2 regions of the Dietzia sp. ANT_WB102 genome follow, and region 1 is predicted to be linked to the other one. Evidence: predicted binding sites of a transcription regulator. Region 1 holds the regulator's gene; the other holds the start of a gene.
The links. Region 1 encodes LexA, which represses DNA repair genes until DNA is damaged. Its sites were predicted from a motif close to CGAACANNTGTTCG; they were not measured.
Positions count from the first base shown of each region.

Region 2: the regulator LexA is predicted to act here: its motif matches at 1,699-1,712, upstream of FQ137_RS00130 (HNH endonuclease signature motif containing protein).

Region 1 covers NZ_VOBA01000001.1:2,241,312-2,249,656, reverse strand. Annotated here, with positions in the region: gene hrpA (ATP-dependent RNA helicase HrpA) at 1-1,003, shown strand, start outside; gene nrdR (transcriptional regulator NrdR) at 1,014-1,469, opposite strand; gene FQ137_RS10345 (hypothetical protein) at 1,577-2,017, opposite strand; gene lexA (transcriptional repressor LexA) at 2,207-2,917, shown strand; gene hflX (GTPase HflX) at 2,958-4,406, opposite strand; gene dapF (diaminopimelate epimerase) at 4,460-5,350, opposite strand; gene FQ137_RS10325 (malate synthase G) at 5,470-7,650, shown strand; gene FQ137_RS10320 (IclR family transcriptional regulator) at 7,751-8,345, opposite strand, start outside.
Region 2 covers NZ_VOBA01000001.1:21,753-30,097, reverse strand. Annotated here, with positions in the region: gene FQ137_RS00145 (DUF2249 domain-containing protein) at 106-387, shown strand; gene FQ137_RS00140 (hemerythrin domain-containing protein) at 400-897, shown strand; gene FQ137_RS00135 (IclR family transcriptional regulator) at 894-1,652, opposite strand; gene FQ137_RS00130 (HNH endonuclease signature motif containing protein) at 1,778-3,331, shown strand; gene FQ137_RS00125 (acetaldehyde dehydrogenase (acetylating)) at 3,419-4,336, shown strand; gene dmpG (4-hydroxy-2-oxovalerate aldolase) at 4,342-5,406, shown strand; gene FQ137_RS00115 (zinc ribbon domain-containing protein YjdM) at 5,427-5,792, opposite strand; gene FQ137_RS00110 (ferredoxin--NADP reductase) at 5,949-7,010, opposite strand; gene FQ137_RS00105 (hypothetical protein) at 7,108-7,503, opposite strand; gene FQ137_RS00100 (Rieske 2Fe-2S domain-containing protein) at 7,503-8,345, opposite strand, start outside.

The sequences.
Region 1 (8,345 bases):
CCTCCGGATACGTTTCGAAGTGGTTGACGGCGAGGAGGTCGTAGCGTCTGGGACTGATCTCGCACTGCTGAGAACCCAAATGGTCGACAAGGTCCGTGCCACCCTCAGTGCTCGTCTCGTTCCGGACGATGGGCCTTACCGTGAGTGGACCGCCGACACCATAGGTGATCTCGAACCGTCCGTCACGGGCGTGGTTGACGGCGTTGAAGTCACTGTCTATCCGGCCCTGCGTGTCGGCGCGGAGGGCATCCACGTGGTGGCGTGTGCGACGGAGAAGGAGCGCCGATCCGCGCAGGCATCCGCGGTTCTCACCCTGATCTCGTCCGGACTCGTCTCAGCGTCGTCGATATTACGTGGTCGCCAGGTACAGCAGCGGCTCGCACTGACGCAGTACCCGTATGGCGGGATGGAGGCGCTGGTCTCCGACGCTTCGCTCGCGGCGTGCGGCCGGATCATTGCCCGCCGCAGGGGCGAGCCGGTTCTGACTGTCGCGGAGTTCGTCGAGTTGAAGGCCACCGCGAGGAGCGAGGTGCCCGGTGCAGTCGCCGCCGCGATCTCGTCCGCGGTGCCCGCGCTGGTTGCTGCGCAGTCGGTCATGCGCGGTCTGTCCGAGTCACCGGCCGACATCGCCGACGCGATACTCCCTTCTCTGGACTTCCTGGTAGGTCGGGGTTTCCTCGTCCGCCATCCGGTCGAGGTGCTTCCTCACCTGGAGCGACATGTGCAAGCCGTCGGCATCCGGCTGGAGCTCGCAGAGAAGTCTCCCGCACGCCACACGGAGCTCACTGCGAAGCTGAACCGATCCGAGGCAGTGGTGGAGGAGGCATGCGGGGCGTTGCGCAAGCGGCCGGGCGGAGCCCGGGTGATACGGGACCTGCGCTGGCTTCTCGCCGAATATCGGGTGGGCCTGTTCGCGCAATCACTCGGCACAGCCCGCCCGGTGTCAGCCGAACGGATCGATAAGGCGGTGGCGTCGGCGCTCGCGCCGCGGTCGTCCCGGTGACGTCGGTGGACTATCGGCTCGCGCGGCGCTCGCGGAGGGCGATGATTTCTCGTTCGAAGTCGTCGGCCGAGCTGAACTGCTTGTACACCGATGCGAAACGCAAGTAGGCGACTTCGTCCAGATCCTGGAGAGGGCCCAGGATCGCAAGGCCGATCTCATGGGCGGGGACCTCAGACACGCCGCCTGCGCGGACGGCGTCCTCGACCTGCTGTGCAAGGCGACGAAGGGCGTCCTCGTCCACCGAGCGACCCTGACATGCGCGCCGAACCCCGCGCACCACCTTGTCCCGGCTGAACGCCTCGGTGACCCCGTTGCGTTTGAGGACCGTCAGTAGAGGCGTCTCCAGCGTCGTGAATCGGTGGCCGCACTGGGGGCATTCACGTCGACGTCGGATCGCTTGACCCTCGTCGACCGATCGTGAATCGATCACCCGGGAGTCCTCGTGGTGGCATGTCGGGCAGTACATTCCCGTGGGCCCCTTCGTCGACCGGAATTCACGCGTCCCAGATCGTGCGACGGGATGCGGGACGGCAGACCACCGTCCCCGCTCATTCTAGGAGGCCTTACGGCCGGTCACGCGTAGGCGGGTCCGCCGAGGAACGCCACCGCGAGAAGCATGATGATGCCGAATGCGATCCCGCAGGCCAGCAGGGCCCAGGCAGGCACATCATCGACAACCCCCACGGGTGCAGGCGCTGCGATGTGGCACGCACGGACGTGATCAGTTGCTGCAGGGCGGACGAGCACCCGGCGTCCCGGAGCCACCGACATGACCGAGGCGGGCCGCGCGGTGCCCCTGGGCTTGACAAGAATCTCCGTGCGGGCGGAGATGTCGGTGGGGCGACGCGCCTCCGGGCCGGTCGCGGTGCGACGCGGCGCGTGACCGAAGCGCACGGGGGCCGGCTCGGCATCCGGACGGACTGCTCGTGTGGCCTTTCCCCGATGGTCATCGGGACAGACCTCGGTCCACTGCACGATCGGACGTGTGTCTGGCTGCATCTCCAAAACGGACATGGTGGCTCCCTACTCGATACGGTGTGCGAATCCGTATTCGCACACCCGTATGTCTGCATCAGTACATCTGTTCGAATTCGAACTCACCTAGAGTTGTATCACGCCGCTCGGACACGGTCATCATTCCGCGAGAGAAATTTCGAACACTTGTGTGGCGTGACGCATCCGTTGGCGTTAGGGTGTACACAGATGATGACGTCGAACATCCATTCGCCGAAGGGACCACACAACATGCCAAAGCCCGACTTCGAAACACTGACACCCCGACAGAAGAGCGTGCTGCTCCATATCCATGACACCGTCAAGGAGCGTGGTTATCCCCCGAGTATCCGGGAGATCGGTGACGCGGTCGGATTGCAGTCCACCTCGTCCGTGGCCCATCAGCTTCGGACGTTGGAGAAGAAGGGCTTCCTGACGCGGGACCCTCACAAGCCGCGCGCGGTCGACGTGCATGGTGTACCCGGACAGAAGTCTCGGGGACGCCGGTCACCGGCTGCGGAGCCCCAGCGGCCCGGCGGCGCGGTGGAACCCGTTTACGTCCCGGTGCTCGGCCGGATCGCAGCGGGTGGACCCATCCTCGCGGAGCAAGCCGTCGAAGAGATTTTCCCTCTGCCGTCGGATCTGGTCGGTTCCGGTGAACTGTTCATGCTGAGGGTTGTCGGTGAGTCGATGATCGATGCTGCGATCTGCGATGGAGATTACGTGGTGGTGCGGCGGCAGAACGTGGCCGACAACGGCGAGATCGTCGCGGCCATGATCGACGGGGAGGCGACGGTCAAAACGTTCCGCAACGACTCCAACGGTGTCTGGTTGTTGCCCCACAACCCGTCATTCAGCCCAATTCCGGGTGAGCATGCGACGATCCTCGGCAAAGTCGTAACGGTTTTCCGGAAGCTCTGATTTCGTATCCGGCGACCGCCGCCCCTCCCCCAGTTGGGAGTCAGGTGGCGCCGTCGTGCGAGCCACCTGCCGAGAATTCGGCAAGTTCTCCTGCCAAGGAGATAGGAAGTCGAACTACGATCTGGGTGCCGTCTTGGGTGTGTGCCTCCTCGAGCACCGCTCCCTCGGCGTGGACCCGTGAGACCACGTCACCGCGTGTGTAAGGGATGTCCAAGGTCACCTCGGTGTCTCCCGAAGCGATGATCTGCATAATCCGTTCGAGGAGTTCGTCCATGCCCTGCCCGGTGACCGCTGAGACGAACACCGCGTCGGGCAATGCGTGGTGCAGTTCGGCGAGCACTACCGGATCCGCAGTGTCCACCTTGTTGATCACGAGTAATTCTCGAGGTTGTTCTGCGTTTTGTTCCTCCACGACCTCATTAATCACCTTGCGCACAGCCTCGATCTGGCGAAGGGGGAATGCATCCGAGCCGTCCACAACGTGGAGCAACAACTCTGAGTCCACGACCTCCTCCAGCGTGGACCTGAAGGCCTCGACCAACTGGGTCGGCAGGTGTCGGACGAAACCCACCGTGTCGGTGAACACGACCGATCGGCCATCGGGCAATTCGGCCCGTCTGGTCGTCGGGTCGAGCGTCGCGAACAACGCGTTCTGCACCAGCACGCCGGCGCCGGTAATACGGTTCAGTAGGCTGGATTTGCCGGCATTCGTGTAACCGGCGATCGCTATGGAGGGCACAGTCGTAGCCCGTCGACGATGCCGTTTGGTGTCGCGAGCCTGCTTCATACCCTTGATCTCGCGTCGCAGACGGGCCATGCGCTCGCGGATCCGGCGTCGGTCGGTCTCGATCTTGGTCTCGCCCGGACCGCGCAGTCCCACACCGCCGTTGGTCCCGGCCCGTCCACCGGCCTGACGAGAAAGAGACTCGCCCCAACCGCGCAGTCGGGGCAGCATGTATTCCATCTGGGCGAGGGTCACCTGCGCCTTGCCCTCGCGGCTGGTGGCGTGCTGCGCAAAAATGTCGAGAATCAGGGCGGTGCGGTCGATGACCTTGACGTTGACTGCCTTTTCCAGCGCGAGCAGCTGTCCGGGAGTGAGCTCGCCGTCGCAGATGACGGTGTCCGCGCCGGTCGCGGCGATTACGTCCTTGAGAACGCTGACTTTGCCCGAGCCGATGTACGTGGCGGCGTCCGGCTTGTCGCGTCGCTGGATCAGGGCGTCGCACACTTCAGAGCCCGCGGTCTCAGCGAGTTGAGCGAGTTCAGCCATGGCGGCGTCTGCCTGCGCGGCGGACCCTTCGGTCCAGACGCCCACGAGTACCACTCGTTCCAGTCGGAGCTGGCGGTATTCGGCGTCGTTGATGTCCTGTAGTTCGGTTGATAGACCCGCCACCCGGCGCAGCGAGGATCTCTCCTCGAGCTGGAGCTCTCCGATGGATGGATCAAAGTCGCGTGTCGGCCGCTCAGGGGCCGTGTAATCAGTAGTCATTCCATTTCATTGTCTCATATTTGGGCCTCGTGTGTACGGAGCGGAGCGGTGTGCTATTGGGTTGTCCAATAACGACCGTCTGCGACGAGCGCCGATGGCCCGGCGAGCCAGGATCCCGCGTCGCGCAAAGTGACCTGGACCTCGCCGCCGGGCACCACCACGACGACATCGCCGGACGTCTCGCCCGCGTCGGCGAGCGCAGCCACAGCCGTCGCAACGATTCCGGTACCGCACGACATGGTTTCCCCCGCGCCCCTCTCGTGGACGCGCATAGAAACTCGGCCGTCCACAATCGGAGTGGCGATCTCGACGTTGACGCCGTCGGGAAAGAAATTCCGATCGAACAACGGGGCCTGATCGACTCTCATCGTGGCGAGGTTCTCCGAGTCGAGACCCGGTACTACACAGGCCAGGTGCGGATTTCCCATGTCGACTGCCAAACCTGCGAAGGTGCGCCCCCCGATCTCCGCCGATGACAACCCGAGCAACCGCGGTTGTCCCATGTCCACCTTCACCAGGGCGCCACTTCCCGAGTGGGAGACGATCTCGGCCGGTCGCGGTCCCGAGCGTGTTCCGACCCGGATCGAGCCGGGCTGCGCTCGGCCGGTCATCACGAGCGCGTGGGCGAAGACGCGGACCCCATTGCCACACATCTCCGCGATGGATCCGTCCGCGTTCCGGTAGTCCATGAACCAGTCCGAACGATCGACACCGTCAGGTAGAGCCGCGACCACGCCCCGGTCCAGTAGAGCCCCGGCAGTGGCAACCCTCAGGACTCCGTCGGCGCCGATGCCACCACGTCGATCGCACAGCGAACGCACTAGCGACTCGTCGAGGTCGAGCTCAGCGTGATCGTCCGGGAGGATCACGAAATCGTTGAGGGTGCCGTGGCCCTTGAGGAAGGCGATACCGTCGGACTGCGAGGCCTGGCACGTCAAAGTCATGGCGAAATCCTACCCGCCTCAAGAGGTAGTTCCGCACCGTGGAAAACCCGGATGATCCCCGACGGAGTGCAGACTAGAGTCGCTCAGGAGAACGGTCCCCTACCTCTAGGAGTGCATCGATGTCCGAACGCATCACCGTCGGCGGAATCCAGGTCGACGAGGTCCTCTACGACTTCGTCAACACCGAGGCAATCCCGGGCACCGGGGTCGACCCCGACGCGTTCTGGGCGGGCGCCTCCGAGATCTTCACCGAACTCGCCCCCCGGAACCGCGAGTTGCTCCAGACTCGCGACGATTTGCAGTCCAAGATTGACGCCTGGCACCTCGAGAACCCCGCGCCGATCGACCCGAGCGAGTACAAGTCGTTCCTGCAGGAGATCGGCTACCTAGTGCCCGAGCCCGAGTCGGTCTCGGTCATCACGGAGAACGTCGATGCGGAGATCGCCACGGTCGCCGGTCCTCAGCTCGTCGTGCCTATCACGAATGCTCGTTTCGCCATCAACGCCGGCAACGCCCGGTGGGGGTCGCTTTACGACGCGCTCTACGGGACAGATGCCATCCCGGAGACCGACGGCGCCGAGCAGGGGAAGTCCTACAACAAGGTGCGAGGCGACAAGGTGATCGCATGGGCCCGTGAGTTCCTCGACGACGCCGCCCCCTTAGCCTCCGGAAGCCATGTCGGCTCGACCGGCTACGCCGTCGTCGATGGAGCCCTACAGGTCACTGTTGCCGACGGGTCGACGACCGGACTGGCGGACGAGGAGAAGTTCGTGGGCTATCTTGGCGATGCCTCGATGCCGTCCTCTGTCCTGCTGCGCAACAACGGCCTGCATGTCGAGATCCAGATTGACCCGGACTCCCCCATCGGCGCGACCGACGCCGCCGGCGTCAAGGATGTCGTTCTCGAGTCCGCCGTCTCCACCATCATGGACTTCGAGGATTCCGTCGCTGCCGTCGACGCCGAGGACAAGACCCACGGTTACCGCAATTGGTTGGGCCTGATGAAGGGCAATCTGTCCGAGGAGATCACCAAGGGCGATAAGACCTTCACGCGAGTCCTCAACGATGACCGCGTCTTCACCGCTCCCGACGGCTCTGGCGAGGTCCGCCTCCACGGCCGTTCAATGCTGTTCGTCCGCAACGTCGGCCACCTCATGACGAACCCCGCAGTTCTGGACGCCGAGGGCAATGAGATGCCCGAGGGCATTCTGGACGCGCTCATTACCTCGCTCGCGGGGATGCACGGGATCGCGGAGGGTAACGAGCGACGGAACAGCCGTTCAGGCTCGATTTACATCGTCAAGCCCAAGCAGCACGGACCGGCGGAGGTTGCTTTCACGACAGAGCTGTTCGGTCGAGTCGAGAAGCTCCTCGGGCTCCCGGCCAACACCCTGAAGGTGGGCATTATGGACGAGGAGCGGCGCACGTCGGTGAACCTCGCGGCCTGCATCGCCGAGGCGACCCAGCGGGTCGTGTTCATCAACACCGGATTTCTCGACCGGACGGGTGACGAGATCCACACCTCGATGGAGGCTGGGCCGATGATCCGCAAGGGTGAGATGAAGTCCGCCCGGTGGATGAACGCCTACGAGGACTTCAACGTCGACACCGGACTCGCGTGCGGCCTGCGTGGCCGTGCCCAGATCGGCAAGGGAATGTGGGCCAAGACCGACCTCATGGCGGAGATGCTGGCAGAGAAGATCGGCCAGCCCAAGGCCGGTGCCAATACTGCCTGGGTGCCCTCACCGACCGGTGCGACGCTTCATGCAACCCATTACCACCGGGTCAACGTGCTGACCCGCCAGGAGGAACTTCTCGCCGGCGGCCCCCGCGCGAGTGTCGACGATATCCTCACCGTTCCGCTCGCCCCGAGCACCGATTGGTCTGAAGCGGAGAAGAAGGAGGAAGTCGACAACTCGTGCCAGACCATCCTCGGCTACGTGGTCCGGTGGGTCGAGCAGGGAATCGGCGTCTCGAAGGTCCCTGACATCCATGACGTCAACCTGATGGAGGACCGCGCCACCCTGCGTATTTCCTCGCAGCTGTTGGCGAACTGGATCCGCCACGACATCGTCACCTCCGAATTCGTGGAGGACTCGCTGCGTCGGATGGCGGAGGTGGTCGACAAGCAGAACGCCGGTGACGACGCCTACCGGAGCATGGCGCCGGACGTCGAGTCGTCCATCGCGTGGCAGGCGGCCCGTGAACTCATCCTCGAGGGCACCAAGCAGCCGTCGGGCTACACAGAACCGATCCTGCACCGCCGTCGCCGCGAATTCAAGGCGGCCGACGCCCGGTAGGTCGGCGCTCGCACACTGGATCCGCTACCCCTGGCCGACATCCGCCTCCCCTCTGGGGGAGCGGAATCGGTCGGCGGGTAGCGGATTCTTCGCTTTAAGATCAGGAAGGTCGGGGCGCGAGACCGCTCACGGCGGCCCTGAGGATCGCGACCGCCGCGTCCCTGCGATCGTGCGTGAACCTAGCCTCGGGGCCCGACGCTGATACAGCGAAAGCGGCGTCCCCTGTGCCCACCGCGATGGCGACGCAGCGGACCCCTTCCTCCTGCTCGGACTCATCGGTGGCGTACCCCTCCTGCCGCACCGCGCGCAACTCCTCGATCAACCTGTCGGGGTCCACGATCGTCGATTTGGTGTACTGGCGCATACCGGCCCTGCCGAGCATGGCTCGCACCTCGTCCTCGTTGTCCCCCGCAACCAGGGCCTTGCCGACCGCGGTGCAGTGAACATCCACGCGTCGCCCTACCTCGGTGAACATCCGCATCGAGTGTGGCGACGGGACCTGCGAAAGATACACCACCCCGTCTCCCTCCCGGACGGCGAGATTGGCGGTCTCTCCAGTTCCCTCGACCACGGCGGTGAGCACCGGCACGGCCCACGACTCGGTCGCTCGTTCGGCTGCGTCGCCTATCCGCTGGAGCCGCGGGCCGAGCAGATAGTCGCGGCCTGCGGACCGCCTGAGGTGGCCGCTCTCAGTG
Region 2 (8,345 bases), 2.2 Mb from region 1:
GCTCGGTTGTGGTGACGTCGCGTTGTCCGTGGCAGTGGCGACGCCCTGATTGATGACAAGCCTATTGTGATCTAATGGATTCCATCATCGTCGAAGGGGTCCGACATGCACGAACTGTCTGTCACGGATGTCACCGAGGGGTCCGGCCGCGAGACGCGTACTGAGTTCCCGGAGCTCGACGCCCGCGCCATCCCCCATGCGATTCGCCACGGCGCCGTGATCGGCGCGTTCGGCCAGGTCCGTTTGGGTGCCGCGATGGTCCTGGTCGCCCCGCACAATCCCGTGCCCCTGCTCGCGCAGCTCGCCGAGATCGAGGGCGACGCGCTGGAGGTCAGCTACCTTCAACAGGGGCCGGATGTGTGGCGGCTCCTGCTGACGCGGAAGTAGCGGACCGCGGTCATGACAGACACCTCCGGCGTCACCGTCGGGCAGCTGCTGGAGCGAGACCACCGCCGCATTGACGAGGGTTTCGAACGGTTTTCCGGATCGCTGGCCGGCCCTACGGCCGACCTGGCCGCGTTCGAGGACGCGGCGCGCGCACTGCGCCACCACATCTATGTCGAAGAGGTCTATCACTTCCCCGTGGTCAGGGCGTCTGGCCTCATGGCTCCGGTCCTCGTGATGCTCCGGGAGCACGGCGAGATCTGGGATCTGCTCGACGCGATCACCGAGGCGCTCGACCGTGACGACGTCGCCACCGCGAGCAGTCATTGGCCGCGTTTGGCGAACGTGCTGGAACAGCACAACGCGAAAGAGGAGCGGATCGTCTACCCGGCCGGTGACCAGCAGCTCCCGACCCAGATCGCCAGCACGATCACCGCTGCCCTCGCGACAAGGGAGACACCGTCGGGCTGGACGTGCGAGATGGCGGGACGACGGGCGCCGGGCGACTCCTAGCGGTCCTCGGCCAACGCGCGGCCGGCGGCGACCGCGACGCGGGTGACCAGCGGCTCCAACCGGGCAAGGGCGTTGGAGTCCCCGGCGCTTGCGGACAGCGCCGCGACCGCTCTGCTCCCGCCTGTGCCGTCCTCGTCGTCGAACACGGGCGCCGCAACGCAGTACAGCCCGGGCGTCAGCTCGGCGCGGTCCACCGCCCGCCGCCTGCGTCGGATCTCCGCCAGTTCCACCGCCAGCGCGTCAGCGGAGGTCAGGGTGGTATCGGTCCACGCCACCATCGGGCCCAGCGCGACCCGTTCGGCCGCGTCCTCGTCAAATGCCAGCATCGCCTTTCCCACCCCGGTGCAGTACGCGGGCAGCCCGCCCCCGATGCGAGACGGCGACGGGATCGGCCGCGGCCCGTGCAGCTTGTTGAGGTAGATGACCTCATCACGGTGCAGCGTGGCCAGGTGCACGGTCGCGCGGGTGGCCTCAAAAAGATGCGCGAGAAAAGGCGTGAGTACTCTCCGGATCCGCTCGTACGCGGGCGACGCGGGAATCGGATCCAACTCATGCACCAGCGGCCCCAGTCGATAGCGCTGCCCGATCCGAGTCACCGCCCCGTTTCGCTCGAGGGCGGCGAGAAGTCGGAGCGTTGTGGACTTGGCCAGGCCTGTCTCGCGTGCGAGCTCGCTCAGCGTCAGTCCGTTGCCCGCGGCCGTGGCGCGCAGGATGTCGAAGGCCCGGTCGACGGGGGACGGGCGTGGCGAGGTCATGGGGTCGAGTCTAGCGCGCGGGCTGGCCTCCGAGGCGCGCTTTGATCGAACACTTGTGCGATGTTCGGACCTTCGGTAGACTAGAACAGGAATTCGATAGAACCAGGCGTGAGGGGGTGAGGTCGGTGGGTGCGACGACGACGTCGGCCATCCTTGGGGCGCTGCGCGCGGTGGAGGAGCCGTTGGAGTCGTTGGACGCCGCGGCGTTGAGTGAGGTAGCGCGGTCGGTCACGGTGGCGCAGAATCTCGCGGCGGCGACCCGGCTGCGGGCGGCGTTTCTGCTGGTGGAGAGTTTCCGTCGTCTGGACCGTGCCGCGCACGGTGAAGACGGCGCCGGTGATTGTCGTCCTGCCTATTCCCGTCTCGATCCGGCCGATCGGGCTCGGGATCATTTGGCGGCGGCGATGTCGTTGACCGGGTGGCACGCTGCGCGCCTGGTGCGCGCCGGGGTGCAGATCCATTGCCGGTTGCCTCGTCTGCGCAACGCCGTCGAGCGGGGCTTGCTGCCCGAGCAGTTGGCCATCGACGCGGCCTGCCGGCTGGCCGGAGTGCCCGCCCCGATCGTCGGAGCAGTGGAATCCGACGTCGTCGGCGCCCTGACCCGCGCCCTGGATGGCGGGCACCGGCCCAGTCGGACCGCCCTGGACACCGCGGTCGACGCCGCCAGGGAGCGCCACGACCCCCGGGTGGCAGAGGATGCCGTGCACGATGCCGTCGAGCAGCGCACCGTCCGGTTTCGCCCCGCCCGCGACGGCATGACCAGCATGTGGGCCTCGCTACCGTCGGGTGATGCGGAGAAATTGCGCCGCCGTATCGATGCCGCGGCCCGGGCCGCCTGCGAGGCCGGCCATCCCCGCACCCGTGACCAATTGCGCGCCGACGCCCTGTGTGCCCTCGGGGACCCGGCCACCACTGACATCGGCGACGCCCTGCACGATCCGGAAGACCCCACCAATGCCGCCGGCACCACCCACCCCGCCACCGACAGCGCTGGTGCCGGGGGCGGGGGCGGGCGGCCGCGGTTGGGCGCCTCGTGGGGCACCGAGCAGCCGATCCGAATCTCGATCGTCACCAGCGTCGCCCAGGGCCTGCCCAACCGCGTGCAGTTCGTCACCGGCGCCTACTCCAGCTTCGACTGGCTATGCGAGGAACTCCTCTCCGGAGGCGACGCCACAGTGCGGTTCGAACTGCTCGACCCCCAGCCCGGGGTGCTGGACGCCCCGGACGCGGCCCTGAAGTACCACATCGCCCCGGCGCTGGCCGAACGGATCCGGCTACGCGACGGCACCTGCCGTCACCCGGGTTGCACCGTCGATGCCTATGACTGCGACATCGATCACGTCATCGCCTTCGATCACCACCGCCCCGAGCTGGGCGGGCCCACCGCCGAATGGAACCTGGTGTGCCTGTGCCGCACGCACCACCGCGAGAAAACCTTCGGCCACTGCGCCTACCGACCCGGCCCGCTGGGCGAGTTGACCATCATCACCGAAACCGGCCACGAACACCGCACCACGCCCCACGGACCCCTCGCCCAGGCCCGCGACCAGATCCTCGACCACCAATGGCAACAACACCTCGACCGACTACTCACCGACGACGGCCACCTCACCAACCCACCCGGCACCGACCGCCACAGCCGCCCACCGCGAGGCGATGCGCCACACACCGCGTGGTGACGCTGCGTCCACACGGAGGGCTCGGGATGTGCCGTTCAGTGGAACATTCGATTGTGGCTTAAGGGCGCGCTCCGCCAGACTGTCTGCATGACACAGAAGACCAAGCTCACTGCCGCGATCGTGGGGTCCGGCAATATCGGCACCGATCTCATGTACAAGCTCGAGCGCAGCGAGTACATCGAGCCGAAGTGGATGATCGGCATCGACGCCGAGTCCGAAGGGATGAAGCGTGCGGCTGACCACGGCCTGACCTGCATGGCGGGCGGAGCAGACGAGCTCCTCGCCTCGATTGAGGCTGGCGGCGAGAAGCCTGACCTGCTGTTCGAGGCGACCAGTGCCTACGTGCACAAGGAGTACGCCCCCAAGTACGAGGCCGCAGGCATCGTCGCCATCGACCTGACCCCCGCCGCGGTCGGGCCCATGGTGATCCCGCCAGCGAACCTTCGTGAACATCTCGACGCGCCCAACACCAACATGGTCACGTGCGGCGGCCAGGCCACGATTCCTATGGTGCATGCCGTCTCCTCCGTGGTGCCGGTCGACTACGCGGAGATTGTCGCGTCGGTGTCCAGTGAGTCCGCCGGCCCGGGAACGCGCGCCAACATCGACGAGTTCACCGAGACCACCAGGATGGCCATCGAGAAGGTCGGCGGCGCCAAGAAGGGCAAGGCGATCATCATCCTCAACCCAGCCGAGCCTCCCATGATCATGCGCGACACCATCTTCTGCTCGATCCCGGAAGACGCGGACCACGACCTCATCACCACCGCGATCCGTAAGCGCGAAAAGGAGATCCAGGCGTATGTGCCGGGATACCGGCTGCTCCAGGAGCCGCAGTTCGACCCGCCCACCGAGATCACCGGGGGCATGGCCCGCGTGGCGATCTTCGCCGAGGTCGAAGGCGCAGGCGACTTCCTGCCGCCTTACGCGGGCAACCTCGACATCATGACCGCCGCCGCCGCAAAGGTCGGCGAGGAGATCGCCAAGAGCAAGCTCGGAGTGTGACAGACATGGACATGAACAACCCGCTCAACGCACAGGCCCGCGCCTACAGCGCCGACCTCGACATCCGTATCACCGATTCCTCGCTCCGCGACGGCTCACACCACAAGCGTCACCAGTTCTCCGTGGAGGACGTCCGGAACGTCGTCGCGGCACTCGACGGCGCCGGCGTCCCGGTCATCGAGGTCACGCACGGTGACGGGCTCGGCGGAGCGTCATTCAACTACGGCTTTGCAAAGTCGTACGACCAGGAACTGATCAAGGTCGCTGCCGAGACCGCCAAGCAGGCCAAGATCGCGTTCCTCACGCTGCCCGGTCTCGGAATCAAGGACGACATCCTCAAAGCCCGCGACAACGGCGGGTCGATCTGCCGCGTAGCTACCCACTGCACCGAGGCAGACGTCTCGATTCAGCACTTCGGTTACGCACGCGACCTCGGACTCGAGACCGTCGGATTCCTCATGATGAGCCACACCCAGCCACCCGAGGTGCTCGCCAAGCAGGCCCGGATCATGGCTGACGCCGGCTGCCAGTGCGTCTACATCGTCGACTCGGCTGGCGCCCTCGTCATGGACCAGGTTTCCGACCGCGTCTCAGCGCTCGTCGCCGAACTCGGCAACGACGCACAGGTCGGATTCCACGGCCACGAGAACCTCGATATCGGCGTGGGCAACTCGATCATGGCTATCCGGGCGGGCGCCCAGCAGATCGACGGCTCTACCCGCCGCTTCGGTGCGGGCGCCGGGAATACCCCGGTCGAGGCGCTCGTGGGCTGCTGCGACAAGCTCGGCATCACCACCGGAATCGACTTCTTCAAGATCGCCGACGCGGCAGAGGATGTGGTGCGTCCGCTCATGCCGAGCGAGTGTGTGGTCGACCGCCAGGCCATGATGCTCGGCTATGCCGGCTGCTACTCGTCGTTCCTCAAGCACGCCGAGGGACACGCGCAGCGGTACAACGTGCCTTCGTCCGAAATCCTCATCCGCGCTGGGGAGCGCCGCCTCGTGGGCGGGCAGGAGGATCAGCTGATCGACATCGCATTGGAGATCCAGAAGGAGCAGGCCAACGCCTGAGCCGGGTAGGGCCGGCCCGGTCAGGCCTTCCTGACCACGCTCGACTTGAGGTGCATGGAGCCGAATCCATCGATCTTGCAGTCGATGTCGTGGTCACCAGGCCCGTCGACCAGCCGGATGTTGCGCACCTTGGTGCCCACCTTGATCGGGCCGGACCCACCCTTTACCTTGAGATCCTTGATCACCACTACAGTGTCGCCGTCGGCCAGAACAGTGCCGACGGCGTCCCGGATCTCCGCAGACCCCGCGCCGTCATCGGCCGCGGGGTCTGTCGCGTTCTCGGGTGACCATTCGTGTGCGCACTCGGGGCACACGAGCAGCGGCGGCATCTCGTAGGTGTACTCGGAGGCGCATTCGGGGCACGAAGGGAGACTCGACTGGCTCATGGCTCGACCCTAGCGTCGTCGAGTACGCATGCCGCCACCGGTTCGAGCGTGGCTCCGTGGCGAGACGCGGCGACGACGTTGCGGTGCCCTGGGTGTCGACGGGAACACGTCGACGACGACGCTGACGGTGAGCCGTGGAGTGCGTCAGCGTTCAGGTCACTCCGAGTACGACACCTCGACGCGGTCCGTCTTGGGGAGGAGTTGGCAGCTCAGGACGTAGCCCTCGTCGACCTCTTCCGGGTCGAGGATCCCGTTGTGGATCATCTCGACCTCACCGGACTTGAGGATGCAGGCACACGCCGAGCATTCGCCCTTACGGCATGAGAACGGTGCCTTGATGCCCTTGGAGAGCAGGACGTCGAGCAGCGGGGTGTTGCGGGGCCAGGAGACTTCGTGGACCTCGTCGTCGAGCTCGACGATCGCGGTGGCGGGGCCTTCGCCGTCGTCACCGGGGGAGTCGTCGATGACGATCTCGGCGAACGGGTCACCTTCGATCGAGGAGAACACCTCGGTGTGGATGAGGTGCATGTCGGCGCCGGACCGACGGAGCCCGTCCTTGACGGTCTCCATGAACGGTGCCGGGCCGCAGATGTAGGAGTGCCGCTTGGCGGCGACGGGCTGGAGGAGATTGCCGATCATCTCCGCGGTGGGGATACCGGAGACCGACTCCAGCCAGTGCAGGACGGTGAGGCGGTCGGGGTTTTCCCGCTGAAGAGTCTGCAGTTCGTCCTTGAAGATGACTGAGTTCTCGTCGCGGTTCGCGTACACCATGACGATGTGCCCGGTGCCCTGCGCGAGAGCCGATTTGAGGATCGACATCACCGGCGTCACGCCCGACCCGGCGGCCAGGAGGATGAAGTCCTGGTCGAGGTTCTTGGGCGTGAAGATGCCAGACGGGGCCAGCACGTGCATGCGCATGCCGGCTTCGGCGTTGTCGCACATCCAATTCGACCCGTACCCGTCGATCGTGCGCTTGACGGTCACCTTGAGCTGGGCGTCCTCGGTGGGGGAGCTCGACAGGGAGTAGCAGCGCGCCACGGACCCTGTCTCCTCGCTAGGGATGCGCAGAGTGAGGAACTGTCCGGGGGTGTACCGGAAGTCATCCTCCCCGTCGGCGGGGATGTCGAAGACGATCGACTTCGCGTCGGCGGTCTCCTCGATCACCTCGGCGATCGTGAGCTCGCGCACGAAGGAGCCGAGCTGGGGTGTTTCGGTCATGAATCGGGAGCCTATCGCTTGGATACGCACGGGCAGGGGGCGCTCCAGGATGTGCAGTGCACATCCTGGAGGGTTGCTTCTCAGTCGGGGGCGGGTCTCACTCGGGGACGAAGAGCGGGTTCACCATGTGCTCGTCGTCGGCCGGATCCACGCCCTCGGCGATGGTGAGCAGTCCCTCGGCGTAGGCGTACCGGATGCTGGCAAGCATCCGGGGGCACGTGTCTTCGCCGTCGGGGAGAGAGCCGTCCTCGCGCCACTCTGAGAGGACCGGGCAGTTGCGGTCGCTGCCATTGGTCCACTGGATCGAGGTGTGCTTCTCGCTGTTTTTGCGCACGGACACGCAGGTGCCGCAACTCCGGCACTCAACGGGTTGGAACCCGGCCCGGGTGTACGTCTCACGGTCGAGCGCGGTGTATGTGCGCAGCCGCGCGGCGCGCGCCGGGTCAGTCTCGTCCCAGGTGGGCGCGCGCCGCGAGTCGTTCTTCTTGAACATCAGTTTTTCGACCTGGCGGCGTCTGCATCGCCCGCGACCTCGGCCATTCCGGTGTACTGGGTCTGCTCGTCAGAGAAGCCGACCTCGCCGGCTTCCTGCTTGCGCATGTTCTCGGCGACCTCCTGCTCCCAGTACTTGTTCGCGGCGGTGGTGTCGACCTCGAACTCGAAGCGCTCCTGCATCTCCGGAGTCACCTCGTCGCGGTTGACGTAGAACTGCTCGTACCAGCGGCGAAGCTGGTAGACGGGACCATCCTCCTCGCAGAGGAGCGGGTTGGCGATCGCGGTCTTGCGCTGCCAGATCCGGACATCCTGAAGGAAGCCTTCACCGAAGAACGTTGCGATCTTCGCGGCCATGGCGCTCGCCGTCTCGTCGTCGAAGCCCTGGGGCTTCTTCACCGACAGCCCGTACATGAGCACGAACGAGTTCTGGTCGATCGGGTAGTGGCAGTTGATGAGGATCGCGTCGGTGACGAAATCGCCGTACATCTGCTTGAGCGGGTTGATCATGTACGAGGGGCCGAAGTAGGACGCCTCCGACTCGAGCAGGGTGTCACCGTACTTTCCGCCGGTCGGGTCGTGATCGGGGCGGCCCTTGGTGTTGAGGTACTGAGTTGCGGTCTGCCCCTCGAAGACGTTCTTGAAGTAAGTGGGGAACGCGAAGTGGATGTAGTAGAAGTGCGCCATGTCGACGACGTTGTCAACGATTTCCATGCAGTTGGAGCCGTCGATGACGAGGCGGTTCCACTGCCAATCGGTCCACTCGTCGGTCCCGTACTCGGCGATGACCGGGATGGCGTCTTCCTCGCGGGGCGGGTTGCCCTCATGGTCGTGCCAGACGAA